DNA from 4 places in the Paenibacillus sp. GCM10027628 genome. Region 2 is predicted to be linked to each of the others. Evidence: riboswitches for the same ligand, from Rfam matches in the RefSeq annotation. Region 2 holds a riboswitch; each other region holds the start of a gene.
The links. A riboswitch is a leader RNA that binds a small molecule or an ion and turns the genes downstream of it on or off. The one in region 2 is predicted to bind cyclic di-GMP.
Positions count from the first base shown of each region.

Region 1 (3,123 bases), on a different contig from region 2:
CTTTTAAGTTTTTGCGGGAACGCTCAAGCTTCTTCTCAATCGAATCAATGTCAGCCAGGATCAGCTCGAGATTAATCGTTTCGATATCACCGATCGGATCCACTTTACCGGATACGTGCGTAATATTTTCATCCACAAAACAACGAACTACATGCACGATGGCATCTACTTCACGAATGTGTGCGAGAAATTTATTGCCAAGCCCTTCGCCCTTGCTCGCGCCCTTCACCAAACCCGCAATATCGACGAATTCGAAGGCCGTTGGAACAATGCTCTTGGGTACTACGATCTCCACCAGCCTCTGCAGTCTTTCGTCCGGTACTTCCACTACCCCGACATTCGGATCGATCGTACAGAACGGATAGTTCGCAGATTCTGCGCCCGCCTGTGTAATTGCATTAAACAAAGTCGATTTTCCTACGTTCGGTAGACCGACGATTCCTGCTTTCAAAGCCATTGCAGCTACAACTCCTTAATGTTGAAAATGATACTCATCTATTATATAGCACTTGAAGGTCAAAAAAAAGCCTGTCGGCTACTGATTCACCGCAGACTTTTTTTCCAATAGGCTTCTGTACTGAGCTTCCCGCTTCTGCACAAAGTACGATTCAACCTGATTTTTCAAAATAAAGGCCCTTAATGCATTCGTTTTCATGTCTGGAACTTCGAGATATCGAGCCCCATAATAGATGCCGGTTCCCGATTTCTCTTTCCGCACAATTTCGGTCTTGACCGGCATCGAGAAGCCCAGATCCATTTCAACGTCGAGCTGGACATGCTTATCGACAATTTTATCTACTATAGAGTTGTTTTCAATTGTAAAACCAACGCCGTTCATCGAAATGTTCTTGATGGAAATAACGACCGGGTTATCAAACTGATGTTTATTTTTCTTTTTCACATCATGAAGTCCATGAAGTAATCCGTCCTGTTGGATGTCAATTCGCGGAAATTCCCGTTTTTCCGTAAATTTCTTGCGATTCTCAGGCGGGTTAATCAAAATAACCGAACCATGATCTTTGGCAACTACGGTCGTTTCAAAAACGAACAATCCCGATTTCGAATAAACCGTCATCTTGACTTTGTCTCCAAGTCCAAAAACCTCGTATTGCGGCAGTTCCACCTCAATAATATCGCCCAGCGCATAGGTAAGGACACCTGTAGAAACAAAATCATTCTTATCCAGCACTGCTTTGCTGTCAATCAATACCTCAATGTCATTGCCTTCCTTGCTGCCATAATGCTTCATTGCTTTCTTCACTTCCTCTCTATTCATTTTTTTGTATTAAAAAAGTAGACCATCCCCGTCTGATCGGAACAGCCTACTACCTAAAATCTAAAATAGCCGTGATTTTCGGTAGCCAGACTGCCGTAGTTCCATGTGGAACCTTAGACCCTCAGCTTTGCGTCCTTGTCTTTCAACAAGTTTGCCATTTATCGAAACCTTATGTAATTATTCCTGACTAGGATAAAAGACCTATTATTATTCTAAGTATACGTATTTTAGTATCAATTTTCAACAAAATTCCCGTAAATGCCTCTTTCCTTGATTTACAAGTAAAGTGTGCATACAATATAAACATATATCCACAACTTTTCGACTTATCCACATGGTTGTCCACAGATTGTTAACAACGAATGCTTGTTCGATTCTTATTCACATGTGGATAACTGAATTTTAGCGAGGTGTCCCCCTGTGGATGAACATATTCCATGGATGAAAGAAGCCATTCAAGAAGCGCTTAAAGCGGAAGCTATCCGGGAGGTCCCCATCGGAGCGGTTGTCGTACATAACGGCACGATTATCGGCCGCGGCTATAATCTGCGTGAAACGTCCCTCGACCCGACCGCTCATGCTGAAATGATCGCCATCAAACAGGCCAGTGAACATCTGCAAGCTTGGCGCCTGCTCGACTGCAAACTGTACGTGACGCTCGAGCCCTGCCCCATGTGCGCGGGTGCGATTGTCCAAGCCCGGGTCCCGCAGGTGATCTATGGGACGACAGATCCCAAAGCCGGCTGCGCCGGAACCCTCATGAATTTGCTGCAGGAGGAACGATTCAACCACCGTGTCGACGTGGTGAGCGGTGTTTTGCAGGAAGAGTGCGCGACGCTGCTGACGCAATTTTTTCGCAAGCTGCGTGGTAAGGAATAACGTTGCGCGAGTAAAAGCATCCGTGATAAAATAAACGATGCCATGCGCCCGTAGCTCAGCAGGATAGAGCGATAGTTTCCTAAACTATGCGTCGGGGGTTCGAATCCCCCCGTGGCGCGTTCAAAATAACATAACTATACAAAGGGATGACAACTACGGGTTGGCCATCCCTTTGTTTCTTTTTGCAATCCGAAAGGAGAACTCATTCTATGACGAGTATGAAATCGCCCTCTTCTTTTCGCATCCCTTTATTCTGCATCGTTACGTTGCTGTTCTGGATGTCTATGTACACGAGTGTTCCTATCATGGCTCCTTATGTGGAATTTTTGGGAGGCAGCCATCAACTGGCTGGTTGGATCGTGGGAATGTACGGCATTTCGCAGATGCTGCTGCGTATCCCGGTCGGTGTCCTATCCGATCGTTTTCATAAGCGCAAACTGTTTATTACATTTGGTTTACTCTTTACAGGCCTCAGCGGGCTCGGGCTTTGGATGACAAAAGATTTCACATGGATTCTCCTTCTTCGTGCGCTTGCCGGCGCTGCCGCGGCCACATGGGTTGATTTTACGGTGTTATTTACGAGCTATTATAAACATGAAGAATCTACAAAAGCGATCGGAACGATCAGCTTCTTCAACTCTTTGGGTCAGATGCTCGGTATCCTCATGGCAGGCTGGGCTGCAGACGCGATAGGCTGGGAAGCAGCTTTCATCATGGGCGCTATTCTCGGTGCGATAGGTCTTATCGGATCCTTCTTTCTTGTGGAAAAAATTGAAATCGATGCCCCCAAAATCACGCTGCGGGGAATCGGCCATGTAGCGACAGACCGTACGCTTTTGTTCGTTTCATTGCTGGCTATTTTGTCGCAGGTGCTTACCTTTGCTACGGTTTTCGGTTTTACCCCCGTTTATGCTACTGGGCTAGGGGCTGATAAGTTTAGTTTGTCACTGCTGACGTTCTTTTCCAAT
Region 1 covers NZ_JBHTHA010000016.1:11,880-15,002, reverse strand. The annotation lists gene ychF (redox-regulated ATPase YchF) at 1-457, opposite strand, end outside; gene ACFQZT_RS15380 (PilZ domain-containing protein) at 536-1,249, opposite strand; cyclic di-GMP riboswitch class I at 1,354-1,442, opposite strand; gene tadA (tRNA adenosine(34) deaminase TadA) at 1,718-2,155, shown strand; tRNA gene ACFQZT_RS15370 (tRNA-Arg) at 2,200-2,274, shown strand; gene ACFQZT_RS15365 (MFS transporter) at 2,365-3,123, shown strand, end outside.
Region 1: another riboswitch for cyclic di-GMP. It lies ahead of ACFQZT_RS15380 (PilZ domain-containing protein); the one in region 2 lies ahead of ACFQZT_RS32115 (pyridoxal phosphate-dependent decarboxylase family protein).

Region 2 (3,123 bases):
AGTGTCCAATGGCGAGCAAGTTCAGGTGAACGTCGGAGAAAGAGGGGAACATCCGATGATGCCCCACTTTGAACACTGGTGGCAAAGCGGCATGCGTAACTGGCGGAGTGCCGCCAAACCGGGTGACGTGTTCTCTTTTGTATGCGAGTTAGGCCCTGCACCTTATGCGATCACAACGGATGAATATGCGAACCGGCAGCATGAATGCAGCGACCGATGGTCGCAATCGCTGCTTTTCGCAGATCGCGCCCGAGCGTTATGGAGGGAAATCATCATATAGCGCCTACTTAGATCAAGAGCCCTTTCTCATCGTAGAAGGGGCTCTTTGAGTTGTCTTTTTTAGTGGAAATTACAAAGATTGGATATACTACCATTTAGGATTTAGTACAAGCCTGGATAAGAATAGGAGAGATGTGCTTGTTTATGGGTTATGGTTGGATTGCTGGACTATTTTTATTACTTCAGCCGAATCACTTGCAAGATGATCTATGCATCGACCGGAACGGACAATGCATCAAGAATGTGAACCGCACGGATTATTCGCTTCCATTTATCGATGTGCCTCTGGTTGACGAGGAGAAATTAGACGTGCTAGTCAAGGACGTCGAAAAAAAGATATTCCGGGCGCCCGTAAACGCCACCATTAATGAAAGTGGAGCCATCGTGAAGGAAGTTTCAGGTGCAAAACTGAATCGTCAAGCCTTCCGAAAGGAGTTCTACGATACTTTTTATAATCAACAATCCAAGAAAATGACAGCTCCTGTGTCAGCCATCTATCCCAAAGTGGACAGTGAGTTGCTTGCAACAATACGCGTACAGTCGATCGGATATTACGTCACTTACTTTAATTCGAATAACAATAATCGCTATCATAATATGAAGCTGGCTGCGAATGCGATTAACAATGTCGTGATTTATCCCGGGGAAACATTCTCCTTTAATCGTGTGGTAGGCGTTCGAACACCGGCAAAAGGCTATAAACTAGCCAAAGTCATTGTCAGAGGCGAATTTTCCGAAGGCATAGGCGGCGGAATTTGTCAGATTTCGTCGACTCTTTTCAACGCGGTAGACCGTGCCGGTCTGAAAATCGTGGAACGATATTCGCATAGCAGGTCCGTACCGTACGTTCCACCTGGGCGGGATGCTACCGTGAATTGGGGCGGACCGGATTTCAGCTTCACCAACAATTACAATCAACCTATTTTGATTAGGGCTCAAGCCTCACCGGGCAGGGTGTACATTACGATCTCCTCCTCCGATGTCGTAAATTTCAAGCCGCGGCATGTACCCAGCGCCTCTGAAGCGCTGCCTGAGGAGATTCAAGCCGGTACGGACGTGGGAGTTCCGGTTCCTTAACGATCACGCATATAAGGACAAAACCCCTTCTATTATCCATGTGGAAGGGGTTTCATTCGTCTTTTGTTAAAAAAGTCATATCATGACTGCATTAAAACTTAACAAACAATATTGGAAAAATGTGTTGTTTTATTCATACGACTGTACTATACTCTATTCTTGTGTATGAAATTGTAAAGTTTTGTATGTCGATTACTGTCGTTGAAAAATATTCACTGACAAGTTAATAATGGCAAACCTATTGAAAAATGGGGACGCAAAGCTAGAGGGACTACATCCTACAAGGATATGTCAGCCAGTTGCACTTCAGCAATTGGCGAAATATGGGCTAACATCCATGTTCGCCTTTTTGTGATGTTTACATACGACGAACTCAATCGATAGGAGAGAAAAATATGAGAGAGAAGAGACTGACGAATGTACAGCAATTGTTTCCCAGTGAGGATGGAAATCAACAAACGCGTCAAATGTTTTTACAGCTCATTGAACAAATCGTTAGGGGCGTAGATGAGCTCAAAAACCCGGATGGCGTGAATCTCAAGGGTCATAAAAATCGAAGTGGAAATTTTTACAATGACCTCATTCGAAATAGTGCGATTCCAAACGGCAGCGTTCCATTAGAGGATGTCAATTCCGAGTTATTGAAATTGCTGCATGATCATCCTTATCATTCTAAATATTTTCTAACGAATATTTTGCCGATGGCAAGCATCCCTGGGATTATGGGCATGATTGCAGCTTTTATGGTGAATGGCAATAATTTATGGGATGTGTATGGCCCCGCTGGAGCCGAAGCGGAAGTAAGGGTTATCAGCATGATGTCCAAATTAATCGGGTACGATTCGCTGAAAAGCGGCGGTTATACGACTTGGGGCGGACAAGGAGCCGTATTCTCCGGTCTGCGGATTGCGATTGCCAAATTTGTTCCGGACGCGTTGCAAAAAGGCGTTCCCAACAATTTGTACGCTTTTTGTTCCGATGCCGCGCATTATAGTTTATATAAATCTATGGAAGCTTCAGGCATAGGCAGTGATAGATTGATAAGGGTCCGTACGCATGCAGACAGTTCCATGGATGTGGACGATCTGCGCAACAAAATGAAAGAAGTTATTGCAAACGGCGGAATTCCGATTTATATCGTTGCTACTACCGGAACGACAGACGCAATGGGTATTGACGATGTAGGGCAAATTTACGCTATGGCCGAGCAGGTAGCCGCTCATCATGGCTTATCCAGACCTCATATTCATGCAGATTCTGCTTTAGGCGGTTTTTTCGCTTTCTTTAACGACTATGACTTCACTGCAAATCCACTTGAGTTTAAGTCGGATGTTGTTCAAGCGCTAAAGTCCATCCAACGCAAGATGATACATTTGAAACTGGCCGATTCCCTTTGCTTCGATTTCCAAAAGTTAGGTCAAACTCCTTATGTGACAAGCTTATTTCTGCTTAAGGATGCCGCCGATTTAACGCTCGTCGATTTGCATCCGGATGAAACGCCTTATGTCGGACACCGCGGATATGGGCAATACCATACCGGATATACGTTGGAGTGTTCGCGCATGGCGAGTTCTATTAGTATTTATGGTGCTTTGCTTGCCTTCGGCATTCAAGGGTATCAGCGATTGCTGGCGCAATTCGTTGAGGTTAATCTCGCTTTCAGGGAAGCGTTGAAATGGGAAATCCCACAAGCCGAAATCGTCAATGGTGACAACCCTGGCATCATCACTTTATTTCGTATATATCCGGAGGGCAGTCCTGGCTTCC
Region 2 covers NZ_JBHTHA010000052.1:168,948-172,070, reverse strand. The annotation lists gene ACFQZT_RS32125 (sugar phosphate isomerase/epimerase family protein) at 1-280, shown strand, start outside; gene ACFQZT_RS32120 (VanW family protein) at 424-1,356, shown strand; cyclic di-GMP riboswitch class I at 1,578-1,663, shown strand; gene ACFQZT_RS32115 (pyridoxal phosphate-dependent decarboxylase family protein) at 1,752-3,123, shown strand, end outside.

Region 3 (3,123 bases), on a different contig from region 2:
TTGTTTCTTTATTTTTCACGCCAATAATCGAGTATGCCTGGATATGGCTGGATGTAGATGCTGCTTGCGCGCATTCCACTATGTAACGAATTTGCTCATCGGTTAATGCCTTATCTTCATATTGACGAATAGAACGATGATTTAAAATGGTTTCAATAACGGTATTCATTTCAATTCTCCTTTCAAATATGTCCATCCCCTGTATCATCCGATACGTCAATCATACTTATTTATACTTGACTGAGCAAATAATTGCTTGATTTTGGAAGGGACAAGACCTGCAAAAATTCACTTCGTGGTAAGCAGCAATTGCGAAACGGCGGTTGCCGCCTTCAACCCGGCAGGGTCTTTGCTGCTGCTCATTGCCGCTAGAATACCGGCTCTCGTACCGGCATCGAGACTAGCCATGATGCTAACCGCTTCCTTGGCGTCCGTATTCATCAGTTCAGTTATTAAGGAAGCTGCGCTCGCCGCAGGCATTTGACTATATGTTTTCGCCAGCTCGTCCACCGGCTGTGGATTGCCGGGTAAGCTGTCCAGTTTCTTTTGAACATCTGCTGCATTGTCAGAACTCACAGGCTGGAAATCCTTAAGCGCCAAGGAGACAGCCGCAGCTTTTTTCGGGTCCATCTTAGCCAAAATGTTCGCGCGCTGTGGCGGCTTCATACCGAGCATATTGAAGACTTCATCTTTGAGTGTCATATTGTCGAGAATCCCCGCAGCCTGGGCTGCCGTCATTGCGGCATATTGACTTGCCGCCGCGTCGGTTTGCTGTTTTAAATCCTCCGCAGGCGCTGAAGCTGGAATACCGTTGAAAGCAGGAGCAGTTGAGCCGGGCTGAGCGCTTGCAGTATTGGTTCCACCGGGAGTTGCGGCAGTTGTTCCTGCGGCAGTTGCGTTGGCTGGACCTGCAGAGCCCGCTCCAGTACTTGTACTTCCGCTTGAGGCAGTTCCTGCCGCAGCTGGAGCTGGAGTCGCCGGCTTCTTAGTAATTACACTTTTTCCTGCCTTCAGGACACTTTCTCCCGCATGGGTGAGTAAACCCGCAAACGTCTCCCCTTTGCCATGATTAATCATATACACACCTGTGCCGACCATCAGCGTTGTAAACAATAATGGAATCAGCCCGAAATATAACAACCTGGCTGTACCGCTTAATTGCATCGACTCTTCTTTTATCTCCATATGTATCATCTCCTACAATTCTATTAATATATGTTCCCAGAAAATAGAAAACAAAAAATCCATCAACAATAAAGATGATGGATGCTTGACGTATCCAACAATTTCGGCAACTCAGCCGCCATAGAAACAAAAGTCCCTTAGGCCTGTAGCTTTGCGCCCTTATCTTTCGATAAGTTTGCCTTTTTCGTTTGTGGGCATGCTGCCTAAATAATTGTACTAATTTTGTTCCTTCTTTTTAATAGCCAACTTAATGCTAGCAGAGCAATAAAAACTGCAATACCAACAACTCCCCATAGCAGCGAACCATGACGAGCACCTGCGTAGATCCCGCTCATCGCAATGGAATATGGTAATATGCCTAAGGCTGTAGTCCAAATGAAATTCCATATTTTAACGTTTATAAGCCCCGCTGCGTAATTAACAAAGTGGTACGGGACAAAAGGAACAAACCGGATCATTAAGAGTCCCAACGTTTCATGTTTCCGCGTATATGCTTCAACTTTCTGCAAAAAAGGCTGAGCCATGTTCCCAAACAATGGCTTCGCAATCCATTTTGTAAGATACAGAGCCCCAACTGCTCCGGCAACGCCACCAATCCAGGCATAAATGCCACCCATGACAGGACCGTAGACTTCCATGAGAATGACAGAAATGAATTCCCCCGGTACAGGAATAATATTGGCAAACGATTGAACAATAATACCGATGATAATGCCAAAAGGACCTATATTTACGATGGTTTCGATTAATCTCTGTGCTTCTCCGGTATGCACAAGGTAAATGTAATAACTGATCAAAGCTGCAATTATGGCTATACTGATTATACTAATGAGCCGGGTACCAGAAAAAGATTTTGGTATTATCAAGTTCGTTGATTCACATCCAGTTTTTTGGAATTTACCTAAAGTATCCGTAGAATCGTTGGTCCTATCACACGGAAAGCGAGACAGATTGATCAATACTGTCCATAACGCTATTTGCAATGGCGGAAGCAGCTTGAGTACGCTGTAGAGTTAACATCCGCCGCTTAACTTCCTCATGAAGAGGTGGAGCGTCAAGAAGCTTTTGAACTTGAGCCGCTAGCTCTCCCACGTTATTGGCGATCGATGCAACTCCTCTTTCGGACAGGAATACGGCGTTTTCTCGCTCTTGACCTGCATACGGTTTAAAGATAAACATTGGAATGCGCATCGAGATCGCTTCGGTCAAGGTGAGCCCTCCTGCTTTCGTAACCATACAAGTTGCTTCTGACATGACTTCTTGCATATTATTTACATACCCGAGAACGTTCAGATTGGGGTACAGCGGAGTAAGGGCATCTAATTTATGCTTAACTTTCTCATTCCTGCCGCATACGACGGTAACTTGAGATTCGTTAATCGCCAATAAAGAAAGTACGATTTCTTCCATATAGCCTGAGATTCCACTGTCACCGGCCATGACTAAAATCGACCTTTTCTTCATATTCGCAGACTTGACCGAACTTATTTCATTAAATTGTTTACGAATGGGAATGCCCGTCACTTCAATGCGGTCTTTCGATAAACCTTTATGGATAAGTTGTTGTTGTAACTCCTCCGTTGCAACATAATACTTGTCGACTTTGGGGTGAAACCAGCGGGAATGCAGCGCATAGTCAGTCAGTACAGTAACGTTATGAATGCCAAAAATCTTGCACACCTCCGGGGTTGCACCAAAAGGGAACGTATTAACAACAGCATCAGGACGCTCATGTTGAATGATTTGCACTAATTTTTTTCTTCCTAAAATGTTTAAGGAACGATTAATGAACGCATCGTGTTCGGCTTCACGGGTAAAATAATAGCTCCAGCCATAATAGTCCAGACCCATTCTGGCCACTTGTGTACTTTTATTATATAAAGAAACGGTGATTGTATTTAACAGAGGATGCCCCTCTTTCATAAGATCAAGCGTAAT
Region 3 covers NZ_JBHTHA010000084.1:38,893-42,015, reverse strand. The annotation lists gene nfsA (oxygen-insensitive NADPH nitroreductase) at 1-169, opposite strand, end outside; gene ACFQZT_RS33405 (hypothetical protein) at 289-1,185, opposite strand; cyclic di-GMP riboswitch class I at 1,288-1,375, opposite strand; gene ACFQZT_RS33400 (TVP38/TMEM64 family protein) at 1,389-2,051, opposite strand; gene ACFQZT_RS33395 (MGDG synthase family glycosyltransferase) at 2,116-3,123, opposite strand, start outside.
Region 3: another riboswitch for cyclic di-GMP. It lies ahead of ACFQZT_RS33405 (hypothetical protein); the one in region 2 lies ahead of ACFQZT_RS32115 (pyridoxal phosphate-dependent decarboxylase family protein).

Region 4 (3,123 bases), on a different contig from region 2:
CAGTAACTGACGCAGGGGCTCGTTCACTTCCAATACCTCATGAATGGCAATAAAATCTTGTAACCCTGTTTGGTCGCATAACCGGCATCCGGCACCCCGGGTCACCGTTATTTTCCCATCGATTTTCGCCTTCGCGAACATACGGAAATTCCCCTTGGACTGCTTCGAGTCATTATCTTCAAGCAAGCTATGGGCTTCAAATAGCCGAATTTCCTCATCGGTAGCCGCTACGGATTGGCGGCATTGGTGGCAAATCCGCGGTACCAATCGTTGGGAAACGATGCAGGATAAAGATGACGCCAACCGGTACGTGTCAATGCCCCAGCCCCGCAGCCGGTCGATCGTTTGAAGCGCATGGCTGCCATGTACGGCCCCGAGCACCAATCGTCCGCACAGCGCCGCACGCACAGCGATCTCGGCCGTTTCCGCGTCCCGGATGTCTCCGATCATTAAGATATTCGGGTCCTGCTGCAGCACCGACCGTAATGCGGAGGCAAATGTCAATCCGATCCGTTCGTTGACCTCCACCTGCGTCGTGCCCAAGATTCTACGCTCCATGGGATCTTCTATAGTCACAATCCGCTGTTCTTCCCTAATCAGATGATGCAACGCCGCATACAACGTAGTCGTTTTCCCGCTACCGCACGGCCCGGATATAAGGACAAGCCCGCCGCCCGGACGACGAAGCACACGTTCGAACTGCTGTGCATGGTCTTCCCTGAGGGCAAGATCCGTCAACTTCAACCGTTTCGCCGAGGGGTCCATGATCCGGATGACAATACTTTCACCATTTATAGTCGGCATAGTGGAAACGCGGCATTCCACGGCAACACCGCGGATGTTGCTTTCCAAATGGCCTTCCTGCGGCAGCCTACGCTGGGCGGGATCTAACCCGGCTTGGTACTTAATCCGGTTGATCAGCGCCTCCCGCATGGCGGAAGGAATGGTCCTCTGCGTCTTCAGCTCGGCCCCGATCCGGTACTTCACAATGAGCCCCTGTTCCTGCGGATCGAGGTGAATGCTGCCAGCCTTCTGCTCCATCGCTGAACCTAGGATTACGGTCAGCACTTGAACCGTTTCCGCCAGCCCGTATTGCCGGATAATCCCTTCCTCTACCTCAGTGCGGGCAGCTAGAAATGGCTGAACGATCATTCCGGTTTGGATTTGAATTTCTTGAATCGCCCCTTCATTTAGCGGGTCAGCCATGGCGATTTTAAGTTTTCCGTTTTTACACTCGATGGGGATCAGACCGTACTTTCGAGCAATCGATTCATCGACAAGCTTAACGGCATCCAGATCGTAGTGGATATCCGTTAAATTCACGGCCGGTATACCCAACTGAAACTCCAACACTTCAACCAGCTGCCGTTCGTTAATGAACCCGTGCTCGATTAAAATTTCCCCGATTTTTTTCGTTGTATGGGCCTGTGCCTTGAGCGCTTGCCCGAGCTGCTCTTCCGTTATCAGACCATTCATGACCAGAAGTTCACCAGCGCGCATAAGGACCTCCTTTCGCCATCCTGGAACAGCAAAAAGCCAACTGGCTTTGAGCAACCCGGCTATCGTACCATCGCTTGATCGAGATGGTGTAGACCCGTGGCTTTGCGTCCCCGACTTTCGAACGGGTTTGCCGTTGTTCGTTCCATTGGCTTCATTGACGATTTTAGACAAAAGTTAACTTCATATACTACGATTCTACAGAATCGGCCACAAGTTTGGGATAGCGCAAATTAATCATTTTGCACTGCCTGTTTCCTAGGTATTTACGGTTGTGTCCGTGTAAAAATATGTCGTAATACATCTAGCGGAGTAGGTCAAGAGTAGGGGCTTGAAATAGAAATTCATTTCGTATTACGCAACAAACCCTTTAAACCGCAAAACTAACCAAACATAAAGAGAGACGGATACCCAAATGAACAGAGCAAAATAGATAACCGATTTCCAAACGATGAATTGAGCATGACCAGAATTCTTATCTGCGCGTATCAAAACTTGGTCTACATGTTTCCCAAGGAAAATAAAAAGGGGGAAGATGGCTAAAAAATATCGCATAAATCCATGGGATGAGATCTGAACTGCCCGGTTCAAAGTCGAAGATAGCGGCATCAGCACTAAACCGAACGTGTAAATAACCTCGGACCAAGGTACAACGTTATGCTGCCGAATTGTTGAAATCATATAGCTGATAAAGATCAAAAACAATAGCATATGAAATATGATAATAGGTTCAATCCTGCCTGTTTGAATTGAAGTTACAATATCCTGATAAATAGGAGAAAAGGGAATAGCTGAATAACGTCCGTAATCAGGAGCCATTACTTTTAAAAACAACAAAGGCTCTCCTTTAGTCAGCCAAAGATAAACCGGATAGACGGCAAACATCAAACTGCTCAAGGCCGCCCAGATAAAGTCCTTAACGTCCAATTTCCGTCTGATCCATCTTTCCGCAAAAAAAGCCAGAGGAATCCATACTCCAACGATTCTGGTGAGGGCGGCCAGTCCTCCGATGAAGTAGGCGGCTTCTCTTTTTTTATTTCCCCAGAATCGGAAAGCGAGCAATGCCAGAAACAGAAAGAAACTTTCCGTATAGAAGGCACTGAAAAAATAAGAGGATGGAAAGCAAACGAGCACAGAGAGTGTCAGAATCTTTACTCTCTCACTAAGCCCTTTCTTTGTCATAAGTTGATACAGCAGCCACAAGGAGCATACAAAAAAGAAGTTGGATAGAACAAAGCCGGCCCAATAAACATCCATCCCGGTAACAGCGGTAAATCCTCGGACAATAAGTGGAAAAAGCGGAAAAAAGGCGGTTAATCGGTCCTCTGTATATCCTTCCGTAGCGATCTGCGCATAATTATAGGAATCGTAGAGTATAAAGCGGTCTAAAACAGGATTATCCACTTGCAGCTGGTTATCGGCATAATGAATCTGATCGGGTTGGCCGATCGACAAGAAACCGAACATGATCAAGCGGCTTACGACAAAAAGCAAAAAAATGGTTTGGAGAGCTTTCATTTATAAAATCTCCATAAATCCCATACCTGGCCGAAGCTTCCTGTAAAATCAGGCTTGCCTAATTGCTGTTTCACTTCATCAAGCTCAACTGCCGATAAGGAATGGACG
Region 4 covers NZ_JBHTHA010000035.1:12,635-15,757, forward strand. The annotation lists gene ACFQZT_RS22440 (GspE/PulE family protein) at 1-1,500, opposite strand, end outside; cyclic di-GMP riboswitch class I at 1,547-1,642, opposite strand; gene ACFQZT_RS22445 (hypothetical protein) at 1,852-3,015, opposite strand; gene ACFQZT_RS22450 (hypothetical protein) at 3,012-3,123, opposite strand, start outside.
Region 4: another riboswitch for cyclic di-GMP. It lies ahead of ACFQZT_RS22440 (GspE/PulE family protein); the one in region 2 lies ahead of ACFQZT_RS32115 (pyridoxal phosphate-dependent decarboxylase family protein).